Regions from separate parts of the Paenibacillus sp. S-12 genome, predicted to be linked through region 1. Evidence: predicted binding sites of a transcription regulator. Region 1 holds the regulator's gene; each other region holds the start of a gene.
What was found. The regulator CtsR, encoded in region 1, represses protease genes until heat stress. The targets are predictions, from matches to a motif close to ATGGTCAATAAAGGTCAAACA.
Positions count from the first base shown of each region.

Region 1 (10,305 bases):
CGTCGGATGCAACAGTGGCCAGAATCGATCGCGCTGGGAAGGTAACAGGTGTGAGGGAAGGAACAGCTGTCATTACAGCTCGAGCTGGAGCAGTAGAGGCATCGAAGAATGTAGTGGTTAAGCCGTTCCTGAAGCGCTATGTTCAAATTAACTATGTTCGTCCAGACGCGAAATATGACAACTGGGGACTGTGGGTATGGCAGACTGGTGTAAAAGATGACGGTCATGAGTTCCAGCGTATTGATAAGGGAATGGCGACTGCCACGATTGAAATCGCACCAGAAGCTGAATCGATTGGATTTATTGTCAAAAAAGGAAACTGGGAAGCGAAAGATATCGATGCCAATCGGTTCATTAAGACGAATTTGGATGACTCCCTAACCAAGGTATATATATATAGCGGGCAGGAAGCTTTCAAGACGCTACCTTCGGTAGCTGGCCCGGTTCAAGAGAAAAGTCAGATTGCGTTCTATTATCGGGATGAGTCGTTATTTGCCAGCGGTGAGCAGGATCACATCACCAATGCTGATGTTGTGATCAACAACAAGTCTTACCCGATGACGTACGATGAGGAAAATGAACGGTTCGTCTACGTAATGGTGAACGCAGCGAATGGCGAATATTCGTACAAATTCTCCATAACAAAGGATGGGATAACGAACGAACTGAATGATCCACACAATACCGTAAACGGGCGCTCGATTGTCGTTGTGAAAGACGCGGGAACAGACCCAGGTACAAAGCCGGATAAAGAATCGGGTACAGACACTGGAAGCAGCTCTGGAAATGAAAACGATAGCAAGGATCGCAACGGTGGCGGTGGTTCTGTCGGGGTACAAGAGCAATTCAAGGGAATGACTGTAACCACTGAAGGTGTCCGCTTTGAGCCTTCATCGATTAAGCGCGTAAATAATATGGATGGAACGAAGACATCTGAGCTGCAAATTAGCAATGAAGAGATTGATGCGATGACTCGATTGACTGATACTGCATCAGGCAAGCAGCTATGGATGATTTCAGCGCCGACGGAAGAAGATGATGTGCACATACGATTCCCAGTGAAGAAGCTAAGGAGTGCGATTGAAAGGCTTGCTCATTTGGAGATTGAGGTACAGACAGGGGCAGGACGCTATCAGCTTCCAATGAAGCAGCTTAGAGAATGGAACGGTGATCATGCACCACAACAATTGTCCTTGCGCATGAAGAAGCCATCCAATGATTTGATGAAGGAAATTGCGACTGCTGCTTCCACATTATCTGGCGCACGCTTGATGTCAGCTGTACAGTTCGAACTGAATTGGGAACAGGATGGGAAATCCGCATCAATTCCTGATCGAGCAGGCAGCTTTACGGCAGGTTCCATTCGAATACCGGGCAGCCAAAGCTTAGGGGAAATGACAGCTCTGAAGTACAATGCTATGATAAAATCATTTTCATTCGTACCGTCTTGGGTGGAGCGTTCTGAGAAGGATACCCAATCCACAATGAACATGAAGCACAGCTACAATGGCAACTTTGTTGTTATCCAATACGCTCCGAGCTTCGGAGATGTAAATGGACACTGGGCGAAGTCGATTGTGGAGATGCTTGCTTCCAAGCTAATAGTCCAAGGGCGTGATGGTGGACAATTCGCTCCGAATGCTGCCGTAACTCGAGCAGAATTTGTAACCATGCTTATGCGTGGATTAGGATATGGCGATGTTCAAGCTCGTACCTTATCTAAGGAAGCGTTCAAAGATGTTTCAGTATCAGCTTGGTATGCAGATGCGGTATTAATTGCAGCTCAACTGAAGCTCATACAGGGAGATGAAAATGGATTCTTCCATCCAAATGCCCCAGTCACTCGCGAGCAAATGGCACAAATGCTAGTCAATGCTGCACATATTGCAGGACATGATTTGCAAGCTGAGAAGGATCATGCTGCAGAGGCTATGGATTATTATAAGGATGTAGAACAAATCAAAGACTGGGCAAGAGTGGCTACGAGTAAAGCACTCACTTCCGGGGTACTCAACGGCTATCAAGACCGTACACTGCGTTCTAGCGAAAAGGCTACACGAGCAGAAGCGGGAGCTGCTTTGAAACGACTTCTTGCAATTCTTCATTATATTGCAGAATAATACGGATACTCCCGTGTCGTCCGCTGTGCGGCAGCGGGAGTATTTTTATATCGGTTTTCACTCGGTATCATGCAACTTCTGCTCTAAACTGAATTTGTTATTCACATGTGCATAAATGTTCTTCACTAGCTGTAATATGTACACCATAAATATTTTTGCCTGTGAACAATCTCTAGGACGGAGAATTTTCTATTTTTTATTCACACTGTACGCATCAATTATCCACTTATGTGGAGAATAGGCGTGATATCCACAACATTCATCGCATGAATGGGGCTTACCAATAATAGCGAATTTGAATATACTGCGTAATCGAGATGTACAGAGATAAATGAATTTCCTTAGAAGAAGGTTATCCACATAAAAGTGTAGAATAGCTGATGAAATTGATCTAAAACAGTTGCAAATTCATATAAGTGCGCTATAATAAATGTAAAGTCAAAGAAAGTCAAAGTCAGACTAATAGTCAAAAAAGTTCAAAATATTAAGCCAAAACAGAATAAGTGAGGCTTATATTTGGTTAAACCTAATATAGAGACTACTTTAAGCGGAAAGGGGGGAGACAATGCGCAACATTTCCGACCTGATCGAGCACTATCTGAAGCATATCCTACTTGAGAGTTCGGAAGGCGCCGTAGAGATTCAACGCAATGACTTAGCTGAACAATTCTCTTGCGTACCATCACAGATTAATTATGTAATCAGCACGCGCTTTACATTGGAGAAGGGATACGTCGTTGAGAGCAAGCGCGGCGGAGGAGGATACATTCGCATCCAGCGAATTGACTTGCCGGCGCATCAAGCGATTCATAATCATTTGTGCGAGTCCATTGGAGAGCGGATCGAACAAAGTGCCGCTGAGGGACTTATCTATCAACTGGAAGAAGCGAAATTCATCTCCCGCCGGGAAGCGAATCTGCTGCGGGCTGCAGTATCTCGAGATAACTTGACAGTGAAGCTTCCTTATCGCGACGAGTTGCGTGCTCGGTTGCTCCGATCCATGCTGTTGGCTTTATTGAGCAAATAAAGGCTGGATGTAAGCAAAACGGAAGCTATCTATAAAGGAGGAGAGACGGTTATGGTGTGTCAACAATGTGGTCAGAAACCGGCTACCCTGCATTTTACGAAAATTATTAATGGACAGAAGACGGAATTTCACATTTGTGAATCATGTGCTCGGGAAAAAGGCGAATGGATTCCAGGCACGGCGAACGGATTCTCCATCCATAATTTATTGTCGGGTTTGCTTGATTTCGATTTGACAGGCAGCAAGCAAGGAGCTAAGGAAGATGCGAAGCCGCAGCCAATGCGCTGTGAGAAGTGCGGACTTACCTATGCGCAATTTGGTAAGCTAGGGCGTTTTGGATGCGATGAGTGCTACACCTTTTTCGGCGATCGCTTGGATCCGCTCTTGAAGCGCGTTCACGGCAATACCATACACGTAGGTAAAATTCCGAAGCGTGGAGGGGGACGGATTCAGCGCAGACGCGAGCTGGAAGAGCTGAAGAAGCAGCTACAGTACAGCATTTTGCGTGAAGAGTTCGAGGAGGCGGCTAACTTGCGTGACCGCATTCGCGAGCTGGAGAATCAACCGCCTAGCGATTCTGAGCGAAGCAGTTCCTGATAGCTCTCACAGGATATAAGTGATATCGAGGGAGTAAGATGACATTAAGCAGTGCGAATTGGAAGGAGATGACGAGATGACAGAGCGACGATTTATTGATGAAGCCCTAAGCGATTGGATGCGCGGCACGGGCCCTGATTCCGATATCGTCATTAGCAGCCGTATCCGTGTGGCGCGGAATATTAGCGGGCTGCCGTTCCCACTCTTGGCTACGAATCAGCAATCAGCTGAGGTGTTGAATCGTTTGTCAGCAGTCATGAAAGACCCGGAATTTGCGCAATTGAATCACTTTCATGAATTAGAGCTGGCAGAGCTTAGCGATACAGAGAAGCAAGTGCTTGTAGAGAAGCATTTAATATCCCCGAATTTAGCGAATGAGTCCCGCAACGGTGCAGTTATTGTAAGTGAGGATGAATCGACCAGCATTATGATTAATGAGGAAGATCATCTTCGTATTCAATGTCTGTATCCAGGACTGCAAATTCGTGAAGCGTGGGAGCAAGCGAGTCGGATCGATGATGTGTTCGAATCGCATATCGATTACGCTTTTGATGAGAAGAGAGGGTTTTTGACGAGTTGCCCGACGAATGTTGGTACAGGAATTCGAGCATCGGTGATGATGCATTTGCCGGCATTGGTTATGACGCAGCAAATCAACCTCATGCTTCAGGCCGTAACCCAGGTAGGTCTGGCAGTTAGGGGCATATATGGAGAAGGTAGCGAAGCGATCGGCAACCTGTTCCAAATTTCAAATCAGATTACGTTGGGTCAATCCGAATCTGAGATTATTGATAATTTGTACAGTGTTGTGAAGCAATTAATCGAGCATGAGAAGGCAGCACGTGAGCAGCTCCTGACGAGCAATCGCATTCGGTTAACGGATCGCATATGCCGTTCCTATGGAATTTTGAAGCATGCAGTAATTATGGACTCAAAAGAAGCCGCACAACGGTTGTCCGACATCAGGCTTGGTTCTGACCTTGGCATCTTGCAGCATATTCAGCCATCAGATCTGAATGAACTGTTGGTCATGACACAGCCAGGCTTCTTACAACATAAATACAACACGGCATTATCTGCAGAAGATCGAGATACACATCGTGCGAAGATGATTCGCGAGACGTTATCCAAATCTAAATCATAATGTAATATGGAGGTGCAACACATATGATGTTCGGTAGATTTACAGAACGTGCGCAGAAAGTATTAGCTTTGGCACAGGAAGAAGCTGTTCGACTGGGGCATAACAATATTGGTACGGAGCATATTTTGCTTGGACTTATTCGTGAAGGCGAAGGCATTGCGGCGAAAGCGCTCGTAGCGCTCGGTCTTGGCTTGGAAAAGATTCAGGACGAAGTCGAAACATTGATTGGGCGCGGTCAAGAGCAGCCGCTTAATATTGCGTATACGCCGCGTGCGAAGAAAGTTATTGAACTGTCCATGGACGAAGCTCGCAAGCTTGGCCACACCTATGTGGGAACAGAGCACATCCTGCTTGGCTTGATTCGTGAAGGGGAAGGCGTAGCGGCACGTGTGCTGAACAACCTCGGCATCAGCTTGAATAAAGCGCGCCAACAAGTGCTGCAACTGCTTGGCAGCAGTGAGGCTGTATCCAGCCATCACGGCCAGTCGCAAAATGTAAGCACACCGACACTGGACAGCTTGGCTCGCGACCTGACTGCGGTAGCGAAGGAAGGCAATCTGGATCCGGTTATCGGACGTTCGAAGGAGATTGAGCGAGTTATCCAAGTATTGAGCCGCCGCACGAAGAACAATCCAGTGCTTATCGGTGAGCCTGGGGTTGGTAAGACGGCTGTAGCAGAAGGCTTGGCACAAAAGATTATTAACAATGAAATCCCAGAGACGTTGCGTGATAAGCGTGTAATGACGCTTGATATGGGTTCAGTTGTCGCTGGTACGAAATACCGCGGTGAATTTGAGGATCGTTTGAAAAAAATTATGGATGAAATTCGCCAAGCGGGTAACGTTATCCTGTTCATTGATGAGTTGCATACGTTGATCGGCGCCGGTGGAGCTGAGGGGGCGATTGATGCTTCTAACATCTTGAAGCCGGCATTGGCTCGCGGTGAGCTGCAATGCATTGGGGCAACAACGCTTGATGAATATCGTAAATATATTGAGAAGGACGCAGCGCTCGAACGACGCTTCCAGCCGATTACGGTAGATCAACCGACACCGGAAGAAGCTATCCAAATTTTGACTGGGTTGCGCGATCGCTACGAAGCACACCATCGCGTGAAAATTACCGATGAAGCGATTGAGCAAGCAGTGAAGCTGTCAGATCGCTATATTACGGATCGCTTTCTGCCTGATAAAGCAATCGATCTGATCGATGAGGCGAGCTCCAAAGTACGTCTTCATACGTACACAGTACCGCCTAATTTGAAAGAGCTTGAAGCACGATTGGAGGATATTCGCAAGGAGAAGGATGCTTCCGTACAGAGCCAAGAATTCGAGAAGGCTGCTGCACTTCGCGATACAGAGCAGAAGATGCGCGAGGAACTGGAAACGGTTCGCAACCAGTGGAAAGAGAAACAAGGACGCGTAGACTCCGAGGTAACACCGGAAGATATCGCTCAAGTTGTAGCAAGCTGGACGGGAATTCCGGTATTGAAGCTGAAGGAAGAAGAGACGGAACGCTTGCTCAAGATGGAAGAGATTCTCCATCAGCGTGTGATTGGCCAGGATGAAGCAGTGAAGGCTGTGAGCCGGGCAATTCGCCGTGCGCGTGCAGGGTTGAAAGATCCGAAGCGCCCAATGGGCTCCTTTATCTTCCTTGGACCTACTGGGGTTGGTAAAACAGAACTTGCGCGTGCCTTGGCTGAATCTTTGTTTGGTGACGAGAATGCCGTAATCCGCATCGATATGTCTGAATATATGGAGAAGCATTCAACAGCTCGTCTCGTAGGAGCGCCTCCGGGATATGTCGGCTATGAGGAAGGCGGCCAATTGACGGAAAAGGTTCGCCGCAAGCCATACTCTGTCGTCCTGTTGGATGAAATCGAGAAGGCACATCCGGAAGTATTCAACATCTTACTTCAGGTGCTGGAGGACGGTCGTCTAACGGATTCGAAAGGACGCGTCGTTGATTTCCGCAATACGCTAATCATCTTGACCTCTAACGTTGGTGCGGAAGCGATCAAGCGGAATTCTACGCTGGGCTTCACAGCAATCGATGACGCTGGCAAGGATTACAACAACATGAAGGACAAAGTAATGGGCGAGTTAAAGAAGAGCTTCCGTCCTGAATTCTTGAACCGGATTGATGAAATTATCGTGTTCCACTCACTGGAACAACAGCATATCGCTGAGATTGTATCCCTTATGGCCGGAGAACTTCGCAAGCGCCTGAAGGAACAAGATGTCGATTTCCAATTGACAGATAATGCGAAGAATTTCCTCGCGAAGGAAGGCTTCGATCCAGCGTACGGCGCACGTCCGCTGCGCAGAGCGATTCAGAAGCATATCGAGGATCGTCTGTCAGAGGAACTGCTGAAGGGCAATGTAAGCAAAGGCGATTCCGTCGTTATCGACGAGAAGGACGGCGAGTTGGTTGTCCTGCATAATAAGGAAGCCAATACAGCTAATGTGTAAATAAGATATAGATTCACAAGAGAATCGTGCTCTCCCTTGCAAAAAGGGAGGGTAAGATTCTCTTTTTTGTTTTTTATGTAAATAAGGAGGGAGATATAATGTATGGCTTACAGCTCGTTGAAGCAGAGGCATTAATTCAGGGAGTCTCGCTATAGCTTTAGGCAAAAGGGTTTTTCATGCCGTTTTATTGTCATGGTGTGCGACTGTTTATGCTTATGATATGCTAAAGCACTTTATCCGCCTTCTTAAAAATGGTAAACTATTGAGTAATGAGTAACGAGGTACCTGTTTGCGGACATGGCGACCGACGACTTGCAGCACATTGATTAGGAGTGTCGGCTTCATGGCCAAAGTTAAGACGAAATTTTATTGTTCGGAATGTGGATACGAATCACCGAAGTGGATGGGGAAATGTCCAGGCTGTAGTGAGTGGAATACGATGGTGGAAGAGCGGGAGACTGTTGTAAAGACTGCCGGTGTGCATTCTTCCTTGATCCAAACGAAAGAAAAACCGCAATCTATCATACACATAGAAAGTGGACGTGAACCCCGGCTCACCACGACACTTAGCGAACTGAATCGAGTTTTGGGCGGGGGGGTTGTCCCAGGCTCGCTGATTCTAGTGGGGGGAGACCCTGGTATCGGGAAGTCCACACTCCTATTGCAAACCTCGAATGCACTTGCCGCCAGCGGCCTCAAGGTGCTGTACGTATCTGGGGAAGAATCGATGCGTCAGACCAAGCTTAGGGCAGATCGCCTCGGTGTATTGTCAGAGAATCTATTCGTTCTTAGTGAGACGAATTTGCAATATATCGAGGAAGCGCTGGAGGCAGCACAGCCTGATTTCCTTGTCATTGATTCCATACAGACTGTATTTCAACCATCGGTTGAGTCTGCTCCCGGCAGCGTTGCGCAAGTACGCGAATGCACAAGCACATTCATGCGCATCGCTAAAGGCAAGGGAATTGCTACTGTCCTCGTTGGACATGTGACGAAGGAAGGGGCAATCGCGGGTCCGCGTCTCCTTGAACATATGGTAGACTGTGTCCTTTATTTTGAAGGAGAGCGGCATCATTCTTACCGAATCTTGCGAGCTGTGAAGAATCGGTTCGGATCGACGAATGAGATTGGCATCTTCGAAATGACGGAGGGCGGACTTGTTGAAGTGAAGAACCCATCCGAAATGTTCCTACAGGAAAGACCGCTCGGTGTAGCAGGCTCTACGGTTGTTGCCAGCCTAGAAGGGACACGTCCTGTACTTGTTGAAATGCAGGCGCTCGTATCGGCGACGAATTTTCCTTCCCCGCGCCGAATGGCGACAGGCATTGATCATCATCGGCTGGCGCTTATTATTGCGGTCTTAGAAAAGCGAATGGGGATGTTCCTGCAGAATCAGGATGCCTATGTGAATGTAGCGGGTGGAATTAAGCTAGATGAGCCGGCCGTTGACTTAGCGATGGCGGTTGCGATTGCTTCCAGCTTCCGAGATATGCCGACTCAGCCGTTCGATGTTGTCTTTGGCGAAATAGGGCTCACTGGTGAGGTTCGCGGCGTCTCTCGTGCAGAGCAGCGTGTGAAGGAAGCAGAGAAACTTGGTTTTAAGCGCATTATATTACCAGAGAAGAGCTTGCGCGGTTGGAAACCGCCTGCCAATATTGAAATTGTTGGAGTAAATACGGTTGCTGAAGCATTAGCTGTGGCGTTAGGTTAGGGGGCATAGATATAGAATGAAGGAAAGCCAACTGGATATTATGAATGATCTGTTGCGGATGGTGGCACCCGGAACGCCTTTCCGCGACGGATTGGAGAACGTGCTGCGTGCGAAAACAGGCGCACTAATTGTTGTTGGATACAGTCCGGAAGTGATGGAGGTTGTGGACGGCGGATTCTCCATCAATTGCGACTTTTCGCCAAGTTATCTGTATGAGCTGGCCAAGATGGACGGCGCCATTATCTTGAGCGAGGACATTAAGCGAATTCTTTATGCGAACACGCAGCTTATTCCTGATTCCTCCATTCCATCTACCGAGACAGGCATTCGGCACCGGACAGCGGAGCGGGTAGCGAAGCAGACCGGCAAGCTGGTAGTGTCCATTTCTCAGCGTCGAAATGTCATTACTTTGTATCAAGGCAGTCTCCGCTATGCGTTGAAGGAGATTGGCGTCATTCTCACAAAGGCAAATCAAGCGATTCAAACATTGGAAAAATATAAGGTTGTCCTCGTACAGGGCATGACGAATTTGACTGCATCCGAGTTTGAAGAATTGGTTACCTTATACGATGTCGTAAATGTTGTGCAACGTATTGAGATGGTGTTACGTATTAAGATGGAGATCAAGCGTTATATTAACGAGCTGGGTACAGAGGGACGCCTCATCAGCATGCAGCTCGAAGAGCTTGTAAGCAATACTGAGGAAGACGCTTGGTTACTCTTGAAGGATTACGCCCGGGACGGAAGCGATGAGAAAGTTCGTGAGATTATTGCCCAACTTAAAAAATGCACGGCTGATGAACTGCTGGATACCCATCATTTAATAAGACTGCTCGGTTACCCGACGACGAGCACGATTCAGGAAGAATCCGTATCGCCGCGCGGATACCGCGTTCTTAGCAAGATCCCAAGACTTCCTAACGTCATTATTCAGAATCTGGTCGAAACATTCCAATTCCTCCCTCATGTGATGATGGCGACGATTGAAGAATTGGATGAAGTAGACGGAATTGGGGAAGTACGCGCACGCGCGATCAAAGAAGGTCTTAAGCGGATTCAGGAGCAGGTCTTCATTGACAGGCAAATTTGATTTTCCTACAATGAAAGGACGTACGTTGGGCATAGTAAAATTAGAGGTGAACCTATGATTACAAAGTCCATTCCGAGCTTGTTTACGATCGGTAACTTATCACTCGGAATTATTTCCATTATGCTTGCGTTTCACGGTGACTACA
Region 1 covers NZ_JASIUF010000020.1:56,249-66,553, reverse strand. The annotation lists gene pulA (type I pullulanase) at 1-2,120, shown strand, start outside; gene NO352_RS19515 (CtsR family transcriptional regulator) at 2,686-3,147, shown strand; gene mcsA (protein-arginine kinase activator protein McsA) at 3,199-3,744, shown strand; gene mcsB (protein-arginine kinase McsB) at 3,821-4,888, shown strand; gene clpC (ATP-dependent protease ATP-binding subunit ClpC) at 4,912-7,359, shown strand; gene radA (DNA repair protein RadA) at 7,703-9,070, shown strand; gene disA (DNA integrity scanning diadenylate cyclase DisA) at 9,087-10,160, shown strand; gene pssA (CDP-diacylglycerol--serine O-phosphatidyltransferase) at 10,215-10,305, shown strand, end outside.

Region 2 (10,305 bases), on a different contig from region 1:
CTTCGCGTGCGTATACGTCCATAATCATTGTCATGGTGTGTACAACTCCTTTTTGATTGTTTATAAATAAATTACTATATATCCAGGTAAGTTGTAAAACTTACTTCTTAATCATGCTTTGTCCCGTCATCTCGGCTGGCTGAGGCACGTTCATCAAGTCCAGAATCGTTGGAGCGATGTCTGCCAAGATGCCGCCTTCGCGCAACTCCACATCGTTCGAAGTGACGATGAATGGAACCGGGTTCGTCGTATGTGCTGTGAATGGACGGCCTGCTTCGTCGAATACCATATCCGCGTTGCCGTGATCCGCCGTAATAAGGCAGACGCCGCCTTTCGCCAATACCGCTTCAACGACCTTGCCCATGCACTCATCCGTAGCTTCTACAGCCCTGATCGTTGGCTCCAGCATACCGGAGTGGCCAACCATATCAGGGTTCGCGAAGTTCAGGATAATCGTATCGAACTGGTCAGAGTTGATTTCGTTCACGGCTGCTTCTGCAACTTCGTATGCGCTCATTTCAGGCTGAAGGTCGTAAGTTGCTACCTTAGGCGAGTTGATAAGCACACGCTTCTCACCAGGAAGCTCAACGTCACGGCCGCCGCTGAAGAAGAACGTTACATGCGGATACTTTTCTGTTTCCGCAATGCGAAGCTGCTTCTTGCCATGCTGCACGAGCACTTCACCAAGTGTGTTGTCCAACTCTTTTGGAGAGTAAGCAACGTATCCGCCAACAGTCTCTGCGAACAACGTGAGCGCGACGAAGTGCAAGTTCTTAGGGAACTTGTCGCCACGATCGAAGCCGCGGAAGTCATCGTTGGTGAACACTTGGCCAAGCTGGATCGCACGGTCTGGGCGGAAGTTCATAAATACGACAGAGTCGCCATCTTGAACCAAGCCGACCGGCTGATCGTTCTCATCCACAATGACCGTTGGCATAACGAATTCGTCATACACGGATTGTGCATAAGATTCTTCAACTGCCGCAAGTGGATCGCGGTATTTCGGGCCTTCGCCGTATACCATAGCGCGGTACGATTTCTCAACGCGTTCCCAACGCTTATCGCGGTCCATCGCATAGTAGCGGCCTTGAACCGTAGCGATACGGCCAATTCCAACTTCAGCGATTTTGGCTTGCAGCTTTTCAATATATCCACGGGAGCTGTCAGGCGCAACGTCACGGCCATCCAAGAATGCGTGAACGTAAACATCCTTCAAGCCTTCGCGTGCACAGAGATCGAGCATCGCAAGGGCGTGGTCGATATGGCTGTGTACACCGCCATCGGACAACAATCCGTAAATATGAAGCGCCTTGTTGTTCTCCTTCGCACTCTTCACTGCTGCAAGCAATGTTTCGTTCGAGAAGAAGTCGCCTTCACGGATCGATTTCGTAATGCGAGTCAGGTCTTGATATACGATGCGGCCTGCACCAATATTCAAATGACCTACCTCGGAGTTCCCCATTTGACCTTCTGGCAAGCCTACCGCTTCACCGCAAGCTGTCAGCGTCGTATGAGGATATTGACTCATGTAACGGTCGTAGTTCGGCTTGTTCGCTTGCGCGACTGCGTTGCCGACTACCGTATCGCGAAGTCCGAAGCCGTCCATGATGATAAGTGCTACCGGTCTAGGTGCGGACATCTTACTTCGCTCCTTCCACCAAGGAGATGTAGGAAGCTGGTTGCAAGCTTGCGCCGCCTACCAATGCGCCGTCAATATCACTTTCTGCCATGTATTCACGTACATTTTCAGGTTTAACGCTTCCGCCGTATTGAATGCGAACAGCTGCCGCAACTTCGTCATTGTACAAGCCCTTCACAACGCTGCGGATGTAGCTGATAACTTCATTCGCATCTTTCGCTGTGGAGGATTTCCCAGTACCGATCGCCCAGATTGGCTCATAAGCGATAACAGCTGCCTTAGCTTGTTCAGCAGACAATCCTTGGAATGCTGCTTCCGTTTGCACTTTGCACACGTCGTTCGTTTTGCCGGATTCACGCTCTTCAAGCGATTCACCTACACATACGATTGGCGTCAAGCCATGACGGAATGCTGCATGCATCTTTTTATTTACCGTTTCATCAGTTTCCGCGAAGTATGCACGACGCTCGGAATGTCCGATAATGACGTAGTGTACGCCAAGATCTTTCAACATTGCGCCGGAAATTTCGCCTGTGAATGCACCGGAATCTTCGAAGTGGAGGTTTTGCGCACCAATCTTGATGCTTGTCCCTTTCACTGCTTCAACCAATGCTGGCAAGTTTGTAAATGGTGCGCAGAGTACGCTCTCTACGCCTTCCACCTCTGCTTTGCCTTTCACTTCGGATACGAAAGCGACCGCTTCCGATACCGTTTTGAACATTTTCCAGTTCCCTGCGATAATCGGTTGTCTCACACGATTCACTCCTTTACGCATAAGGGAGCGGCCGAAGCCGCAATCCCCTTACTTGCTCTCTTACTTATCGTTCAATGCAACCACGCCTGGCAATGCTTTGCCTTCCATGAATTCAAGGGAAGCGCCGCCGCCTGTGGAGATGTGATCCATTTTATCTTTCAGCTTGAACTTCTCAACCGCTGCTGCAGAGTCGCCGCCGCCAATGATTGTGTAACCAGCAGTTTCCGCACATGCTTCTGCTACAGCACGCGTACCATGAGAGAACGGCTCGATTTCGAATACGCCCATAGGCCCGTTCCATACAACAAGCTTGGAATTCTTGATAACGTCAGCATAGATTTCACGAGTTTCTGGACCGATGTCAATGCCTTCCCACTCTGCAGGAATGCTGTCGATCGATACCACTTGCGTGTTTGCATCAGCGCTGAAGTCGTCTGTAACTACGATATCTACTGGCAAATAGAGGTTTTTACCAAGTTCTTTTGCTTTTTCGATGAAGCCAAGTGCAACATCAAGCTTCTCGTTGTCGACAAGCGACTTCCCGATTTCGTTGCCTTGTGCTTTGAAGAATGTGTACGTCAAGCCGCCGCCAATGACGATATTGTCAGCGATTTCCAACATTTTGTTGATAACGTCGATTTTATCTTTAACCTTGGATCCACCAACGATTGCTGTAAATGGACGCTCAGGGTTCGTCAGCGCTTTGCTCAGTACATTCAATTCTTTCTCCATCAACAAGCCGGACACGGCTGGCAAGTGATGTGCGATGCCTTCAGTGGATGCATGTGCACGGTGAGCCGCGCCGAACGCGTCGTTCACATACAAGTCCGCAAGCTCAGCGAAGGCTTTAGCCAATTCTGGATCGTTCTTCTCTTCGCCTTTGTGGAAACGAACGTTTTCAAGCACGATAACGTCGCCGTTTTCCATTTTTGCAATTTCAGCTTTTACGTTTTCACCAATCGACTCGTCCAACTTCTTAACGGGCTTGCCAAGCAGTTCGCCAAGACGTACTGCTGCAGGTGTCAGACGCATGGAATCCACAACTTCGCCCTTCGGACGACCCATGTGGCTTGCCAAAATAACTTTCGCACCTTGTTCCACCAAGTAGTTAATTGTTGGCAGCGTTTCTCGTACACGTGTATCATCCGTAATCACACCATTTTCCAATGGCACGTTGAAATCGACACGTACGAATACGCGCTTACCTTTAACTTCTACATCACGCACACTTTTCTTGTTCATCCCCGTGTTCCTCCTATCGTCGCTTACACCGGCACACGCCTCTCTCTGGTGTGTTGTTCGGTATGTTCTGTGTTCATGTTCTGTATGGGTTCCATCTAAATCTTTCTCTCTATTATATCGTATATCGTTCGTTAATATGTTCTGGTTTCTCTCTGTACTCTCTATCTCTGTATATCTATACAAATCTGTGTCCGCACTGGTTCTCGATATGCTCTAGGCACTATAAGGATCAAAAGAGGAGGCCTAAACGGTCACTCCTCTTTGATTGTAAGTGCTATGCGATTACAGACCTTTTTTTGCGATGAAAGCTGCCAAGTCTACAACGCGGTTGGAGTAGCCCCACTCGTTGTCGTACCAGGATACAACTTTCACCAAGTTGCCGCCGATTACCATCGTTGTCAAAGCATCGATAGTGGAGGAAGCTGGGTCGCCGTTGTAGTCGCTGGATACCAATGGCTCTTCGGAGTAGTTCAAGATGCCTTTCAATGGGCCCTCAGCTGCTTCTTTCAAAGCTGCATTCACTTCTTCAACTGTAACGTCCTTCTCAAGTTCTACTACCAAGTCCGTAACGGATACGTTAGGAGTAGGAACGCGCATGGACATACCGTTCAATTTGCCTTTCAATTCAGGCAATACGAGGGATACCGCTTTAGCAGCTCCAGTTGTTGTAGGAATGATGTTTTGAGCTGCTGCACGAGCACGACGCAAGTCTTTGTGCGGCAAGTCAAGAACGTTTTGGTCGTTAGTGTAGGAGTGAATTGTGTTCATCATACCTTTAACGATACCGAATTTCTCATGCAATACTTTTGCGAATGGAGCCAAGCAGTTCGTTGTGCAAGAAGCATTGGAGATGATTGTGTGGTTAGCAGCGTCATACTTATCTTCGTTAACGCCCATAACGATTGTAATATCTTCGTTAGTAGCAGGTGCGGAGATGATAACTTTCTTCGCGCCGCCTTTCAAGTGCATTTCAGCTTTATCTTTCGCTGTGAAGATACCAGTGGACTCAACAACGATTTCAACGCCGTTAGCGCCCCAAGGCAAGTTCTCAGGGTTGCGCTCAGCGAATACTTTCACTTCGCGGCCGTTAACAATCAAAGCGCCCTCTTTAGCTTCTACGGAAGCTTCGAATTTGCCGTGAGTTGTGTCATATTTCAACAGGTGAGCCAGAGTCTTTACGTCTGTCAAATCGTTGATTGCAACGATTTCTACTTCTGGATTGTTCAATGCTGCGCGGAATACGTTACGTCCGATACGACCAAAGCCGTTAATACCAACTTTAACCATTGATGATTCCTCCCATTTCCTTCGCAATTTTTTTTTATATATCTCAAGACGGCCTGTAAGGCACATCGAGACCACAATGTTTCAATACTTCCATAGCTGCTGCCTCATCAATGACGAGAATGTCTTCATGTCCTGCACGAAGCACAGCGGTAATGGATTCACCCTTACTTTGACCTCCAGCAACGGCGATGACAACCTCCGTACGAGAAATATCCTCTAGGCGAAGGCCTAGTGTCAGCATCGTATGTACGACATGTCCGTCTCGGTCGAAATAATACCCGAATGCTTCTGCAAGTGCTCCTTCCTGGAGCAACTGCTGGATCGTCTCCTCATCCGCCCGGCGACGCTTCGCCATGACGAGGGCCTCTCCAATGCCATGCACGACGATGCGTGCATGGCGTATGACTCGCAAAATATCTTGGATGTTCGGTTCCTGCTTCAGCGACTGGTATGCTTCCTCACTCAGCAAGTCTGGCACATGCAAGAGCCGATACTGAGCGCCTACGCGCTTCGCCATCGTGGATGCGATTGTGTTCGCTTGATGTTCCAAGCTCTCCCCAAGTCCACCACGAGCGGGTACGAACCAGTTGCCTTTCAACGGTGTTGGACTCGTCAATTGATCTGCCATTGCAGCCAATGTGGAGCCGCCTGTCACCGCCACGACATCTTCCTTGTCCATTACGCTGCTGAGCGCTTTACAAGCCGCTTGCCCAAGTTCCTGTTTAACGACAGGCGATACATCCGAATTGCCGGGTACGACAATGACCTGCTTCAAACCAAATGCTTGGCGGATACTCTCCTCCAGCTGGCGCATTCCGAGCAGTTCACCCATCACGGATTCCAGCTTCCGGACAAGTTGCCGGCCTTCATCAGTGATTCGCATCCCCGTGTTATCCGAATCAATCAGGCCTTGTGCCTTCAATAAGTCGGTTTCTGCACGGAGCACACGCTCGGTCATCTGCAATGACGTTGCCAGCGTTCTTCTCCCGATGGAGTCGGACAACATGATTTGATGCAGGATGGTGTAACGCTTCTTCAACAGTTCAATGAGTTCAGGTAGAAGTCGCTTCTGTATTTCCAACCACTCACGCATTCTCTCCACTCCTGCTTCCCATAAGCAACCATTGGACTAAAAACGTCCCATCTCTACATTTTTTGTCCCACCACTATTCTACCGAATAATGAGGCAACTTGCAAGTAGCCAGAACCCCAGTACATACACCCAAAAATCAAAATTTTCATGCTAAGGAACAACTCTATAATGAGCAAGCAATATCAAAGTTATTCATAATTAGACAGCCTGTCCAAAGACATTCGAGCGCCTATGAAGTAATTAACCCAAAATGCGACATGTTCATACATTTTTTCTAAATCAATCTCGACATTTTTCAGTATAGACAGGAATGATGGACATCATGCTTGACCTTACAACGTTTACAAAAAATTTGAGCCTCCAGAGGAATAAAAAATGAAAACTGTACGGTCAGCGTTGTGAAGCGAGACCTAGCTTTTCATTAGAGTCCAAATATTATGCTGGCAAGTACTTTATCTTATAAGTAGAAGCGACTTGTTACCCCATCCATAGGAAAAGGAAATAATTCAGGGGCGCTCACTTGACTTTGTTATACGCTTTCTTATATAATAAGTTTTGCTCTTGTATGAATGCGCCCGTGGTCCAATGGATATGACGTAGGCCTCCGGAGCCTGAGATCAAGGTTCGATTCCTTGCGGGCGCGCCAATTACACTCCTGTCCTTATTTGGTACAGGATAAGAAGCTACGTTACGCATATATTTAGGTACATAAGCACGGAAGCAACATCTTGAATTTTGCAGAAGCGAAAGGATAGATGTTTTTTTCTCGACATAGTTTGACCATCTTTGACTTTTTGTTTTATGTCCTTTATATTGGATGTGTAACGACATTTAGTGAGGAGGGGTTATCTTGAGTTATGTACCCGTAGTTGTTGAACAAACGAATCGTGGTGAAAGATCCTATGATATTTATTCCCGGTTGTTGAAGGATCGCATCATTTTCCTCGGAACAGAAGTGAACGATCTGGTGGCGAATTCGATTATCGCCCAGTTGTTGTTCCTGGCTGCAGATGACCCGGAAAAGGATATCCATTTATACATCAATAGCCCGGGCGGTTCTATCTCGGCCGGCATGGCCATATACGATACAATGCAGCACATTAAGCCAGACGTATCTACGATTTGCGTCGGCATGGCTGCCTCCATGGGCGCTTTTCTGCTGAACGCAGGCGCTAAGGGCAAGCGCTTCGCGCTGCCGAATAGCGAAATTATGATTCACCAGCCGCTTGGCGGAGCTCAAGGTCAAGCTACCGATATCGAAATCCGCGCACGTCGCATCTTGAAGATGCGCGACAACTTGAACAAGATCTTGGCAGAGCGCACGGGACAACCGCTTGAGCGCGTGGAGCGCGACACAGATCGCGATTACTTCATGTCTGCCCAAGAGGCGTTTGATTATGGTCTTGTCGATAAGGTTCTTGGCAAAGAATAATTTCCAACATTCCTTTTCTACTACTTGAAGGCAAAGGTCGAGTCTGTGTTCTTGAACGCTGGCTCGATCTTTTTTGTCTGTATTTCCACACCCAACAATAAATCGTAGTCCAAGAAACGGCTGTAGGCATACTCTTGTCCATAAAAAAAGGACCGCATCGCGTAAACGCTGATGCGGTCTATATATGTTCTAGGGGTAAACTGTAAACCATGAGAAAGATGAAACGGATCACCTGGTGCAACGGAAGACTTCCGGTTGACCAAGGCCAGTAATCGCTGCCGGCAACCCTCCTTCGCAAGAACTCATCTGTCATTCGGTCCATTGTTAGAATACTAGAGTTACATTAAAGAAAACTGAACTGAACCTTAAAATAAGATAAAATGCGCTTCCTCACCTTAAAATCCCCTTCGATTGTCCTCTCCACAAAAATAGTTGTACGCGCCATGAAATCATTCCATTTCCCATTGGAATCGTTTACAATAAGAATATTGCTGATTTTTTCTGATTTCTCGCTTTACAGACGAGTCGAAACGTATACAATGATTACAAATCATCAACATCTCTTCTCGAATAGATTGTCTTCTTAATTTTTGCAAGATTCACTTCATAGCAAGATTACATCAGGGACTACTAGGAGGTTTGTCAGGATGAGTTGGAACTATTTTCGGTCGAAGCTGCTATTACAGTACATATGGTCGTATATTTTGATTTTTCTCATCCCATTAGTGGTTCTTACTATCTTCATCTATCAAAATGCCGTCAACAATCTGCGCTCCGAAATTGAACAATCGAACGTGAATCAGCTTAATCAGGTGAAACTGAATATTGATTCTCGCATGACGGAACTCCGGGATATTGCTTCACGCATTGCCTATGACGAACAATTGACTCCATATATGATTCGGCATCCTTATTACAGCCGTGACGCGATATCCGCACTCGGCAAATACAAAGCGAATAGCTCCATCTTGGAAGAACTATTCCTCTATTACCGCAATACTCAAGCTATCTACTCTCCGAAAGGAATGACCAATGTTAATGTGCTCTTTGAGCAATATTATTTGTTCGAAGACTGGAATAAAAAGGATATTATTCATGGACTAGAAACAGAACTGTATCCCATAGTTCGGCCTGCTGAATCGGTCAACTTAAATATGAATATTACAAAGTCCATGCTTGCGTATATGATTCCGATTACACCAAACAGCTCTTCTCCGCATGGAACGGTGCTCTTCCTAATGGAGGAATCCAAGCTTACTGGACTGATGGATACCATCTTGAACGGGTTCAAGGGCAACACGTACATTTTTGATGAAAAGGGACGTGTACTTACACAGAACAACCATGGTGAGCCTATTCCAAAAAATGAAATTCATTTGCTTTCAGCGCTCGGATCCGGCATCCACAGCTTAAAGCTGGATAACAGACAACAATCCGTTGTGTCCGTCAAATCCTCCATGAATGGATGGACCTATGTAACGGCTATGCCGAGCGAGCAATTTTTTGGACGCGTATTCCATATTCAGACGTTTTTCCTGCTCGCCTTTGCCGTCGTCGTGTTAGGTGGCATTTTGGCTGCTGTATTCCTTGCCCGCAAGCAATATCACCCGATCCACGATTTGATGGAATTTGCCATGCTCAAGGCGGAAGCAACAGAGGCGACATCCACACAGCATGTACAGAAGTCACGCAATGAGTTGGAATGGATCCGCAAAGCCTTACACGACTATAGCGCCCGCGTCGATATTCAGGAGCCATTTGCCCGTAACCAATTTCTGCTTATGCTGCTTAAGCACGGGAAGCTGGATAACCCTGAATCGGAACATATCATGGACGTACTCGGAATTGAGCTGACAGGCAAGCATTATTTCGTAATCGCCATCTCATGGGATGAATACCCTGGCGTAACTGATGCACTGCATCATCGCCAACACATTGCCGAGTTGCTTGAGGAAATCGAAATCCCTGATTACGGTACCCATGCGTATGGCATCGAACTGCCGCATTTTGATCAATTTGCACTCATTGTAACCATGAACGAAGATACGCAAATCACGGTCGGGCATCGAATGGAGCAAATTGTCGATGCACTGCGCATTATCGTAATGGAGAGCACCCATCTTATCCCCTCTATCGGCGTCGGTACAGCTTACGAAAATGCGGTGCTGCTGAATCAGTCTTATATTGAGGCGGCTTCTGCACTCGAATATCGAATGGCGAATGGGAAAGGCAGCATTACGTACTTCGACAAGCTCTCTCATACTCCGAGCGATACGTTCTGGATTGCGAAGGATTCCCTTCTGAAGCTCACGCAGAGCTTGAAGCAGGGCAACGACACCATCGCTATGCAAATGATTGAAGCCATATTCATCAAGCTGAAAGCAGAGCGCCTATCCATCTCTCTGCTGCGCTGCATTTGTTTTGATATTATGAATACGCTGTTGAAAACAGCATCCGAGCTCGGCCTAAATGAATTGATTCGCGATATTCCCGGCTTTACTTCATTCGAATCGCTAGAGGAGCTCGAAAAAAAGCTACAGCTATTGGCCGCACACATTTGCGAACAGGTCGAGCGCAATACAGAGTCCGAGCAGATTTCGTTAATGGATAATGCCATTGCCTTTATCGATCAACAGTATACCGATTACAGTTTAAGCCTTGAAGGAGTTGCACAGAAGTTCTCGATTTCGTCCTCCTATTTAAGCCGTGCCTTCAAGGAGAAGACCGGAAGCAACTTCTCCCAATATATATGGCAGCGGCGCATGGATGAGGTCATCCGTCAGCTGCTCACAACAAGCGATCCGCTGAAGGATATCATTGTTAGGGTTGGATATTTGGATACTCCGAACTTCATTCGC
Region 2 covers NZ_JASIUF010000026.1:10,521-20,825, reverse strand. The annotation lists gene eno (phosphopyruvate hydratase) at 1-34, opposite strand, end outside; gene gpmI (2,3-bisphosphoglycerate-independent phosphoglycerate mutase) at 101-1,639, opposite strand; gene tpiA (triose-phosphate isomerase) at 1,641-2,393, opposite strand; gene NO352_RS22845 (phosphoglycerate kinase) at 2,454-3,635, opposite strand; gene gap (type I glyceraldehyde-3-phosphate dehydrogenase) at 3,918-4,922, opposite strand; gene NO352_RS22835 (sugar-binding transcriptional regulator) at 4,966-6,015, opposite strand; tRNA gene NO352_RS22830 (tRNA-Arg) at 6,587-6,661, shown strand; gene clpP (ATP-dependent Clp endopeptidase proteolytic subunit ClpP) at 6,866-7,447, shown strand; gene NO352_RS22820 (helix-turn-helix domain-containing protein) at 8,095-10,305, shown strand, end outside.
Region 2: a site for CtsR is predicted at 6,789-6,809, ahead of clpP (ATP-dependent Clp endopeptidase proteolytic subunit ClpP). Genes of this name have one in related genera too.

Region 3 (10,305 bases), on a different contig from region 1:
CTGCAATCTTACTTACAAATACCGACCGGCACTGGCCGGCAAAAAAATAACAATTCAATATCCAAAACAAGTCATTCAACGACTAACTCTGCAGCCTCCAAGCAAGAAACTGCCTCCCTTCCTCCTCTGCCGCTCGGCGGCGAGTATATCATGCTTCCAGCAACGAAGTTGTCTCCACTGCTATCCCCTGCCACAGAGAGCAAGGGCATTATTCCACCTGCCTCTCCTCTAGCAGCATGGGTAAGTATGAGCAAGCAGTTGCAAGACATGAATAAGAAGCGGCAGGAATGGGAGCAATCCATGCCCCAGTTATTTAAAAATGCAAACGCCTTCCAGCGGCAATTGAACGCTACGCCTACTTTATGGCCGACAGAGAGTACGCGTATTACGTCCTTATTCGGGGAGCGAAGCGATCCATTCCAGCGCAGTGAAGCTTTTCATGCAGGCTTGGATATTGGAGGAGATACAGGGGATCCGGTATACGCAACTGCCGAAGGGGTTGTCCTTGCATCAGATAGAGATGAATTGAAAGGAAATTATATCATCATTAGCCATGGGAACGGACTTACAACCCGATACTTGCACTTAAGTGAAAGAATGGCAGCAAGCGGAGATAAGGTGAAGAAGGGAACACAGGTTGGCAAGGTTGGCACAACCGGTCGCAGTACGGGGCCACATTTGCATTTTGAAATTCGCAAAGACGGCGAGCCAATCGACCCAACCACTTATGTGGGTACGCCTGAATAAAAGCAATCAGAAAGGAAAGGAGCAGACATGTTCGCAAAAACATCTTCCGGCAAAAAAACAATCGGTACAGACACCTTAATTGGGCAAGCGACTACAGTGGAGGGCAAGCTGGTATGTGAAACTGATCTGCGGATTGAGGGGACAATTACTGGAGATGTTCACTGCAGCCAAAACGTGATTATAGGGGAATCTGGCAAGGCTTACTCGAATATTCATGCTTCCAGTCTTATTATCGCCGGTCTGATGCAGGGCGATGTCAGCGTAACAGAGACCGTCATTATCGAGAGCTCCGGTAGATTAGAAGGCAATATATTGTGCCGTTCCTTTATCATCAAAGAAGGCGGGAAATTCAACGGCAATAGCCAAATGCAGCAGGACACCACTGCAGTGGCAAACATTTCTACATCTACAGATATCATCACTTCTGACCTATAAATCAGAGACCGTAACAAAATCGTATAAGCACAATAGGAACACCCGACAGCAGCCAACCTGCATGTAGGTGTTCCTATTTTTCGTAAAATAACTGGATTATCTATTTGTCTATTCCCGATTAGTGCTTGCGTCCAGGAATAGTGCCTGTCCGCTCATACTCAGCAACAATGTGGTCGATCTCTTTCTTCAATTCGGAGACAAGCTGATCCTCTGGCACTTTTCGAATCATCTCTCCGTAACGGAACAACAATCCTTCGCCACGAGCTCCAGCAATACCGATATCTGCTTCGCGCGCTTCACCCGGTCCATTTACCGCACAGCCCAGCACCGACACCTTAATCGGAACCTTCACCTTAGAGATATATTCTTCTACTTCGTTCGCAATCGAGAACAAATCAATATCAAGTCTGCCGCAAGTTGGACAAGAGACAAGTGTAGCCGCATTCGAGATTAATCCAAAGCACTTCAGCAGTTCGCGTGCGACCTTCACTTCCTCTACCGGATCCGCACTTAAGCTAACGCGTACTGTTGAACCGATACCAAGCGACAGCAAGGCACCTAGCCCCGCAGAGCTCTTAATCGTACCAGAGAACAGTGTCCCTGCTTCCGTAATCCCCAAGTGAAGCGGATAAGGAATCACCTCAGCAGCCTTGGTATACGCAGCTATAGCCATAGGAACATCAGACGCTTTCAGCGAGACAATAATATCATGGAAATCGAGCTCCTCTAGAATTCCGATATGGAACAGAGCACTTTCTACCATGGCCTCTGGCGTTGGATATCCATATTTCTCAAGCAGGTGATTTTCCAGCGACCCTGCATTAACTCCGATCCGAATCGGAATACCGCGTTCTTTGCAGGCCTTCACGACAGCTTCCACTTTCTCACGACGCCCAATATTGCCCGGATTGATCCGCACCTTATCGATGCCGTTCTCAATCGCCTTCAAAGCCAGTCGATAGTCAAAATGAATGTCTGCTACAAGCGGAATGGAGATACGCTTCTTAATCTCCTTAATCGCATTCGCCGCATCCTCATTGTTGACAGTTACACGGACAATCTGGCATCCAGCTTCTTCTAGTCGATGAATCTCTGCAACAGTAGCTTCTACATCTGCCGTCTTCGTCGTGCACATGCTCTGAATGACAACTTCATTGTTGCCGCCAATCGTTACATTGCCTACTTTTACAGCTCTAGTCTGATGTCGCAAATACATGATACATTCTCTCCCATGTCGGAAACGGACGGAAAAGCGCCTATTAGGCGCTTTCCTCTTGTTTCTTATCTGTCGTCAGTTCCGGAATCATTCGTTCTTTCACTACTTGCTCCGTAATGACACACGTTGTTACATCGTCGCGTGACGGCACCTCATACATCACGTCGAGCATAATGCCTTCGATGATGGCACGCAATCCACGAGCTCCTGTATTCCGCTTAATCGCTTCCCGAGCAATGGCCTCCAATGCTCCAGACTCGAAGTCAAGCTTCACGTTGTCCATCTCCAGAAGCTTCTGGTACTGCTTCGTCAGTGCATTCTTTGGTTCGCTCAAAATACGAACCAGTGTATGCTCATCAAGCGGCTCCAATGTCGAGATAACTGGAAGACGACCAACGAACTCTGGAATAAGACCAAACTTCAACAAGTCCTCTGGAAGTGTCATCGTCAAATATTCGCCAGGCTTCAAGTCCTTCTGACCGCCGTCAGCATTGAAGCCGATAATTTTCTTACCTACACGACGCTTGATAATTTGTTCCAGTCCATCAAATGCACCGCCGCAAATGAACAAGATGTTCGTCGTATCGATTTGGATAAATTCTTGGTGCGGATGCTTGCGTCCACCTTGAGGAGGAACGGAAGCAACAGTGCCTTCCAAGATTTTTAGCAATGCTTGTTGTACGCCTTCGCCGGATACGTCGCGCGTAATCGAAGGGTTTTCGGATTTGCGGGCAACTTTATCAATCTCATCGATGTAAATAATGCCGCGCTCCGCCTTCTCTACGTCGTAATCTGCAGCTTGAATCAGCTTCAACAAAATATTTTCAACGTCTTCGCCTACATAGCCTGCTTCAGTAAGCGATGTTGCATCAGCTATCGCGAATGGCACGTTCAAGATTTTAGCCATAGTCTGCGCCAAGAGCGTCTTACCGGAGCCGGTAGGCCCTACAAGCAAGATGTTACTCTTTTGCAGTTCTACATCCTCAATCTTATTCTGTGTGTTGATCCGCTTATAGTGGTTATATACCGCTACGGACAACGACTTCTTCGCTTGCTCTTGACCAATAACATACTGATCCAGAATAGCACGAATTTCCTTTGGCTTTGGAATGTCTTTCAGATCGACTTCCTCTTCGTGACCGAGCTCTTCCTCTACGATCTCATTGCAAAGCTCGATGCACTCATCACATATATATACGCCAGGACCGGCAACCAACTTGCGCACTTGTTCCTGCGACTTGCCGCAGAACGAGCATTTCAATTGCCCCTTCTCATCATTAAATTTAAACAATCGGTGTCCCCCCTTACTTCAAACCCGGGCTTGCCGGATGCAAAACTTGGTCAACAAGGCCGTATTCCTTCGCTTCATCAGCGCTCATGAAGTTGTCGCGATCCGTATCGCGCTCAATCTTCTCGATCGGCTGACCTGTGCGTTCCACATAAATCTGGTTGAGCTTATGTCTTGTCTTCAAGATCCAGTCTGCGTGAATCTTAATGTCGGACGCTTGACCGCGTACACCACCAAGCGGCTGGTGAATCATAATCTCACTGTTCGGCAATGCGATACGCTTGCCTGGCGCTCCAGCTGTTAACAAGAGCGAGCCCATACTGGCAGCCAAGCCGACGCAAATTGTAGATACGTCCGGTTTGATATGCTGCATTGTATCGTAAATTGCCATGCCGGCCGTAACTGAACCGCCCGGTGAATTGATATACAAGAAAATGTCCTTCTCTGGATCATCTGCTTGGAGGAACAGCAATTGCGCAATGACGCTGTTCGCTACGTCATCATCGATGGCGCTGCCCAGAAAGATAATGCGATCTTTCAGCAGACGCGAGTAAATATCATAAGAGCGTTCGCCGCGATTTGTCTGTTCGATGACCATCGGGATTAAATTCATGGTACCGACCTCTTTTCTTTACATAGCTTTACATTTTTATTTTAACATTTTCTGACCGTGGTGTCATTTTTACACCGATTACCATTATTGTATGTGCGGCAAATGCCCGTAATCCCTACAGATAAGCTCTATATTACAGCTCATCCACAGACGGAATTCACCTAATATGTTACATATTGATTATGTACACCCATAATAGGGTGGTGAAACGTTATGTGGTCAATCAAAGAACTTACAATTCACAAACTTTCGCCAAGCAGGTGGTAAAAAATAAGGCACGCCCTTGAAAGTAACGTGCCTTATCCTGTTACGCCACGCCCGCATTTTCCATGCGTTGCGTAGCCGATATGCAATTAATTTTTGCTATTGTCCACGATGAATTTAACTGTTTTGCGAAGAGCTGCCTCTTCACGCAAGTTTTCGAGCGTACCGTTTTTCTCCAAGATTGTGCGAATTTCCTCCGCAGAACGTTGGTAGGAAGCTGCCATTTTGTCAAGCTCTTCTTGAAGCTCTTCATCGGAAATCGTGATGTTTTCCTCTTTAACGATTTGCTCAAGAACGAGGTTGTTTTTCACACGCTTGTTAGCCTCTATTTGCATTTGCTCGCGCAAGTCTGCAATAGTTTGGCCGGACAAAGTCAAGAACATGTCCATGTTCATGCCTTGCATGCGAAGACGGTTGTCCAAATCTTTTACCATGTGCTGAATTTCAGTTTCGATCATCGCACGTGGAATTTCTACTTCTGCGTTAGCAGATGCTTTTTCAACGAGTTCAGCTTCACGAGTTGCTTCCAGTTCGCGTGTTTTGCGTTCTTTCAACTGTTTTGTAAGATCAGCTTTGTACTCATCCAAAGTTTCGAACTCGCTAACGTCTTTAGCGAACTCATCGTCAAGCTTAGGAAGCTGCTTGCGCTTGATTTCATGAATTTTCACTTTGAATGTTGCAGGCTTGCCAGCCAAGTTTTCTGCATGATAGTGCTCAGGGAATGTAACTTCAACGTCTTTGAAGTCGCCTGTTCCAAGGCCAACCAATTGATCTTCAAATCCAGGAATGAACGTATTAGAGCCAAGCTCCAATGTGTAGCGCTCACCTTTGCCGCCTTCAAATGCTTCGCCATCAACGAATCCTTCGAAGTCGATAACAACGCTGTCGCCTTTTTGTGCTGTTTCTTCATCAACGATAACGAGTTCAGCATGACGCTCTTGCAGACGCTTCAACTCAGCGTCAAGCTCTTCTTCAGTAACTTCAGCTTCCTTAGTTTCCACTTCAAGACCTTTGTAGTCTCCAAGCTTAACTTCAGGCTTAACAGTTACTTTTGCTTTGAATTTGAACGTTTTGCCTTTTGCAAATTGTTCAACTTCGATTTCCGGCTGATCAACCGGTTGGATGTTTGTTTCTTTTACAGCTTGTGTGTAAACTTCACCCAAGATGATGTCAATTGCATCTTGATACAAGCTTTCCACACCATATTTAGCTTCGAAAATTGGGCGAGGTACGCGACCTTTACGGAAGCCTGGAACGTTTACACGCTTTGACACTTTTTTGAATGCCAAGTCCAATCCTTCTGCTACGCGATCTTCATTAACCTCAACTTCTAATACCCCAACGTTCTTCTCTATTTTTTCCCAAGTTGCTTTCATTTTATGCCTTCCCCTCCAAAAAAGATCATGGCTAGAGTGTACCTACCATAACACGTCCTGAATAACCATTTTAGTATAGCCGACTATGATAACTTTTTCAAGGAGTGCATCATTCCTACATTCACCCTCCTTGGAAAGCGCTATCGGCCGCCTGTTGCTTAGCATCCGGATCCTATGATTGCACGCGCAAGGATCGATTCAGCGATCGAAGTGCAAGCTCATATTGGACGCGCATCTCATTACGAATGCCGTACAATTGCTTTACTTCCACTTCTTCATCTATATGCAGCATTCGAGCTATGATAAAGTGCAGGGCTGCTGCCCATGCGACTGACTCCTCCTGCCCATGCTCACACAACTTCTCGTAAGCGGATGAACCGTAAATATGCTTCACATATTGCTGCCATAGCTCTTGAGCAAAATAGGCTAATGACGGCTCTCTTACAGAGGCAGCCTCGTTCACGCGCTCTGCGGGTGCCTTCGCCGCTGCCGGGAACGCCGTATAGTCAAGTGGCGTATCCTCTACTCGAACGTTCAACCATTCCTGCCCGCGAGGGAATCGAATTTCGCCATGCATCCCCCTCCGCTTCAAGACTTGAAGAATTCCGAACTGAAGCAAAGAGCTCAGTTCCTCCTCCTTCAGCAGTTTGACCAGAGCTTCGTCAATCCCCGCATCTTCTGCTGCCGCAAGCTGCTCCAGCACAAGAAGTTTACGATCATCCATTTCCCCATCCGCAAGTGTCGCGAGCAATCGTTCCATATATTGTCCATCTGCATTCAACTTCTGCTGAAATTGACGTCGCAGGATATCTTGTTCGGTTTCTTCCGATTCCTCTTCTGCAGTTGATTTCGTCCAGCCGGCTAATCCCTCTGGTATGTCCAGTTCGCGAGCATCTCTCTCTGCTTCTGGAAACGCCGATACGAGCCATTGAAGCAGCGCATCCCACTCTTCCCGAATCCGTGCATCCTCGCCATCACAAGTCAGCAGGAATTGAAGAAGGGCAATGGCTTCACCGTAGCGTTCAGATTCCAGCATCCGTGTTAACTCAATTTGGTAATAATCATGAGTTTTCGGAAATAGGATAACGTTGTTCCTGGACGGCTCTTTGTAATCTTCTGACATACGAACACCTGCTTTCTGTACTGCGCCTATATATTGCAAAAATCTCTGCTATGTATGCAACTGTATCAATTTATTCAGGCAAGTCTCTTATACGATGCATTATATCATACTCGCCCTTTATCCTGCGCGGTTGCCACGAGTGCTTTCCTGCACATCCAACTGTAAATATGATAGGTAAAATATTTTTTGATTTTTATGTTGCTAAAATTCAAATTCTTTGCTACAATCATACATGTTCTAAATTTACTTAACTTATGTCCCAGTAGCTCAGCTGGATAGAGCAACGGCCTTCTAAGCCGTCGGTCGGGGGTTCGAATCCCTCCTGGGACGCCATTCATTGCTTACAATATACATGAGCAGCCTCGCAGAGCCTAACTTGGTATGTGAGGCTTTTTTTATATCCCCAAAATCTCTACGGACATCTAACTGCATAAGAGGCCCTGCATATCGCAGAGCCTTGAATAATTGCGCTTCATTTCAGAATCCAGCTTATTTATTGTGAAACTCCCAATGGTTCTTTTCGCCCGGATGCTTGAAGTTCTTCGACAGAACCGCATCCGCATGTTTCTTCTGATGCGCATATTTATTGCCCTTATTTTGCTTGAATTGTTCTGGCATATTTACTCACCTCCCTTCATCGTACATCAATCACCTTAGTATGAACACGATGATAAGAAGCAAACCAAGTTGTTTACCAATTCATTTGGAACAAGTCGTCAACCGCTTCCCGTACCTCACTCGATCCAAGCACTGCATCTACGATCGAATCCCGGTCGCTGCAGCTAATTTCGTTATTATTGATAAATGTCTCTGCAGCCACTTCCTCAAAGGCATTATGCAAATTATTGTCGTACCAGTCTGCTTCAAAATGTGAATCATTGCGCAGCAAGCGAACAATCTCATAACCGCCATTTTGTACAGGAGCCACATACGCAAGCAGGGGAGTCTCCTTGTCATCATCTGGGATAAGTCCTACTTCTGCACACAGACGCCCTTCGATTTCAACCGGACGGCGAAATTTTGCAGCCTTAAATTCCATCATTGTCTTCGCTCCTCACTTCTCGTATTTGCTCCACAAATTGCTTTGTTTCTGTGGTTCCGAATTTGTGTATGTAGGCATATACACTATTGAGGTTTTGCTGATACGGCTCGTTAATCATGTCATTCGATTTGCTTGTAAATAACATGAAGCTGTATACTTGATCCGTTTCGGCGTCTCCCACCCCATTCAGCAGCCTTTGAAGCTCATCCCTTTCTGCCTCATTCACATGGACTACAAATTCATAATCACCCGCATCTTGTTCCGCAACAACAGAACGATTCTGTACGGATACATAATAAGGTCGGCGCTCCATTAAGCACCTCCTTTCCTTAATAGAACCATTGCTTCGCTTTGTTTAGATCAGGTTTCAGCTTTTAAGGGAAGCTTTTTTTATCATCTCCCGATGGACATACATCTTATGCCGATTTGCGCATACCCATGGTATTATCTCAATCTTCCAGCATACCGGTATTCGGTCTTCCGGGTGGACAGATTGGTGCGGAAAGGATGAACGTAACATGTGTGGAATTACAGGATGGATTGACTGGAACCGTGATTTGGCCCAATGTTCCGACGTTATCGAGCAAATGACCGAAACATTATCTTCTCGGGGCCCTGATGCGAAGGGAACATGGATAACCGGTCCATGTGCACTGGGACACCGGCGCTTGTCTGTTATTGACCCAGCTAACGGCGCCCAGCCGATGATTCGGCACACGGAGCATGGCGTGTTCGCGATTGTGTATAATGGCGAGCTGTACAATATGAGGGAATTAAGATCGGAGTTAATGAGCCGAGGACATTTATTTGTAACACAGTGTGATACGGAAGTGCTGCTTGTAGCCTATCTGGAATGGAAAGAAGCATGCGTAGAACGGTTCAACGGCATCTTTTCTTTTGCCATATGGGATGAAGCTGGAAAGCATTTGTTCATGGCCCGCGACCGGCTTGGGGTGAAGCCTCTATACTATTCTCAAGGTGAAGGATGGTTCGTATTTGGTTCCGAGCCTAAGGCGCTGCTTGCCCATCCGGACATTGAGCCTGTCATCAGCTTAGAGGGAGCAGCTGAAATATGGATGATCGGGCCTGCCCGAACTCCAGGACACGGCATCTATCAAGCAATGTCAGAGCTGCGTCCAGGTCACACCTTGCAGTATAATCCAGATGGCCTGCGCATCCGCAGTTATTGGAAGCTGGAGAGCACTCCGCATGAAGAGGATGCCGAACAAACAGCCAAACATGTGCGCGAACTTCTGGAGGATACCGTTGAACGCCAGCTTATTTCTGATGTTCCTGTATGTACCTTATTGTCAGGAGGATTGGACTCAAGCGCGCTAACCGCCCTAACGGTTCAACATTATAAGCGTCACAAGCTTGGTCAGGTGCATACGTATTCGGTGGACTATGTGGATAACGACCTTTACTTCCAATCTCACGCCTTTCAACCAAATGCGGATGAGCCTTGGATTCGACGAATGGTAGAAGAGCTCGGAACGACTCACCATTGGATTCAATTTGATACCCCTGAGCTCGTTGCTTCGCTTGAGCACGCGGTAAGGGTTAGAGACATCCCGGGCATGGCCGACATTGACGGTTCATTGCTTTTATTTTGCAAAGAAATCAAGAAAGGCGCCACTGTCGCACTCTCTGGTGAAGCTGCTGACGAAGTATTCGGCGGATATCCTTGGTTCCACCGGAAAGAGGCGCTCAATGCCGGGACATTCCCTTGGGCGCTTGCTACGCCTCTCAGAGCCAGTTTGTTGAAGCCTGAGGTCGCTCATTTGCTCCGCGCAGAGCAATATGTAGCTGACCGCTATGCAGATGCGGTGCGCGAGGTGCCTGTATTGCCCGGAGAAGAGGCTCAAGCCGCGAAAATGAGAAATATGTCCTATCTCAACATTACCCGCTTCATGCCAACCTTGCTGGATCGCAAAGACAGAATGAGTATGGGCGCTGGTCTCGAGGTTCGCGTCCCATATACCGATCATCGGCTCGTCCAATATGTATTCAATATTCCATGGAACATTAAAACTTACGGCGGACGGGAGAAAGGGATCTTGCGAAAGGCGCTGGAGGGCGTTTTGCCAGATGATGTCCTCTATCGCAAAAAGAGCCCTTATCCAAAAACCCACAATCCAAATTACTTGAATACGGTTCGCCGACTGGCACTTGAGAGATTGGATGACCCTTCATCCCCACTC
Region 3 covers NZ_JASIUF010000004.1:47,813-58,117, reverse strand. The annotation lists gene NO352_RS02545 (M23 family metallopeptidase) at 1-747, shown strand, start outside; gene NO352_RS02540 (bactofilin family protein) at 775-1,182, shown strand; gene ispG (flavodoxin-dependent (E)-4-hydroxy-3-methylbut-2-enyl-diphosphate synthase) at 1,301-2,398, opposite strand; gene clpX (ATP-dependent protease ATP-binding subunit ClpX) at 2,442-3,689, opposite strand; gene clpP (ATP-dependent Clp endopeptidase proteolytic subunit ClpP) at 3,703-4,299, opposite strand; gene tig (trigger factor) at 4,653-5,939, opposite strand; gene NO352_RS02515 (hypothetical protein) at 6,112-7,062, opposite strand; tRNA gene NO352_RS02510 (tRNA-Arg) at 7,319-7,395, shown strand; gene NO352_RS02505 (hypothetical protein) at 7,552-7,680, opposite strand; gene NO352_RS02500 (hypothetical protein) at 7,754-8,104, opposite strand; gene NO352_RS02495 (hypothetical protein) at 8,091-8,417, opposite strand; gene asnB (asparagine synthase (glutamine-hydrolyzing)) at 8,623-10,305, shown strand, end outside.
Region 3: a site for CtsR is predicted at 4,338-4,358, ahead of clpP (ATP-dependent Clp endopeptidase proteolytic subunit ClpP). Genes of this name have one in related genera too.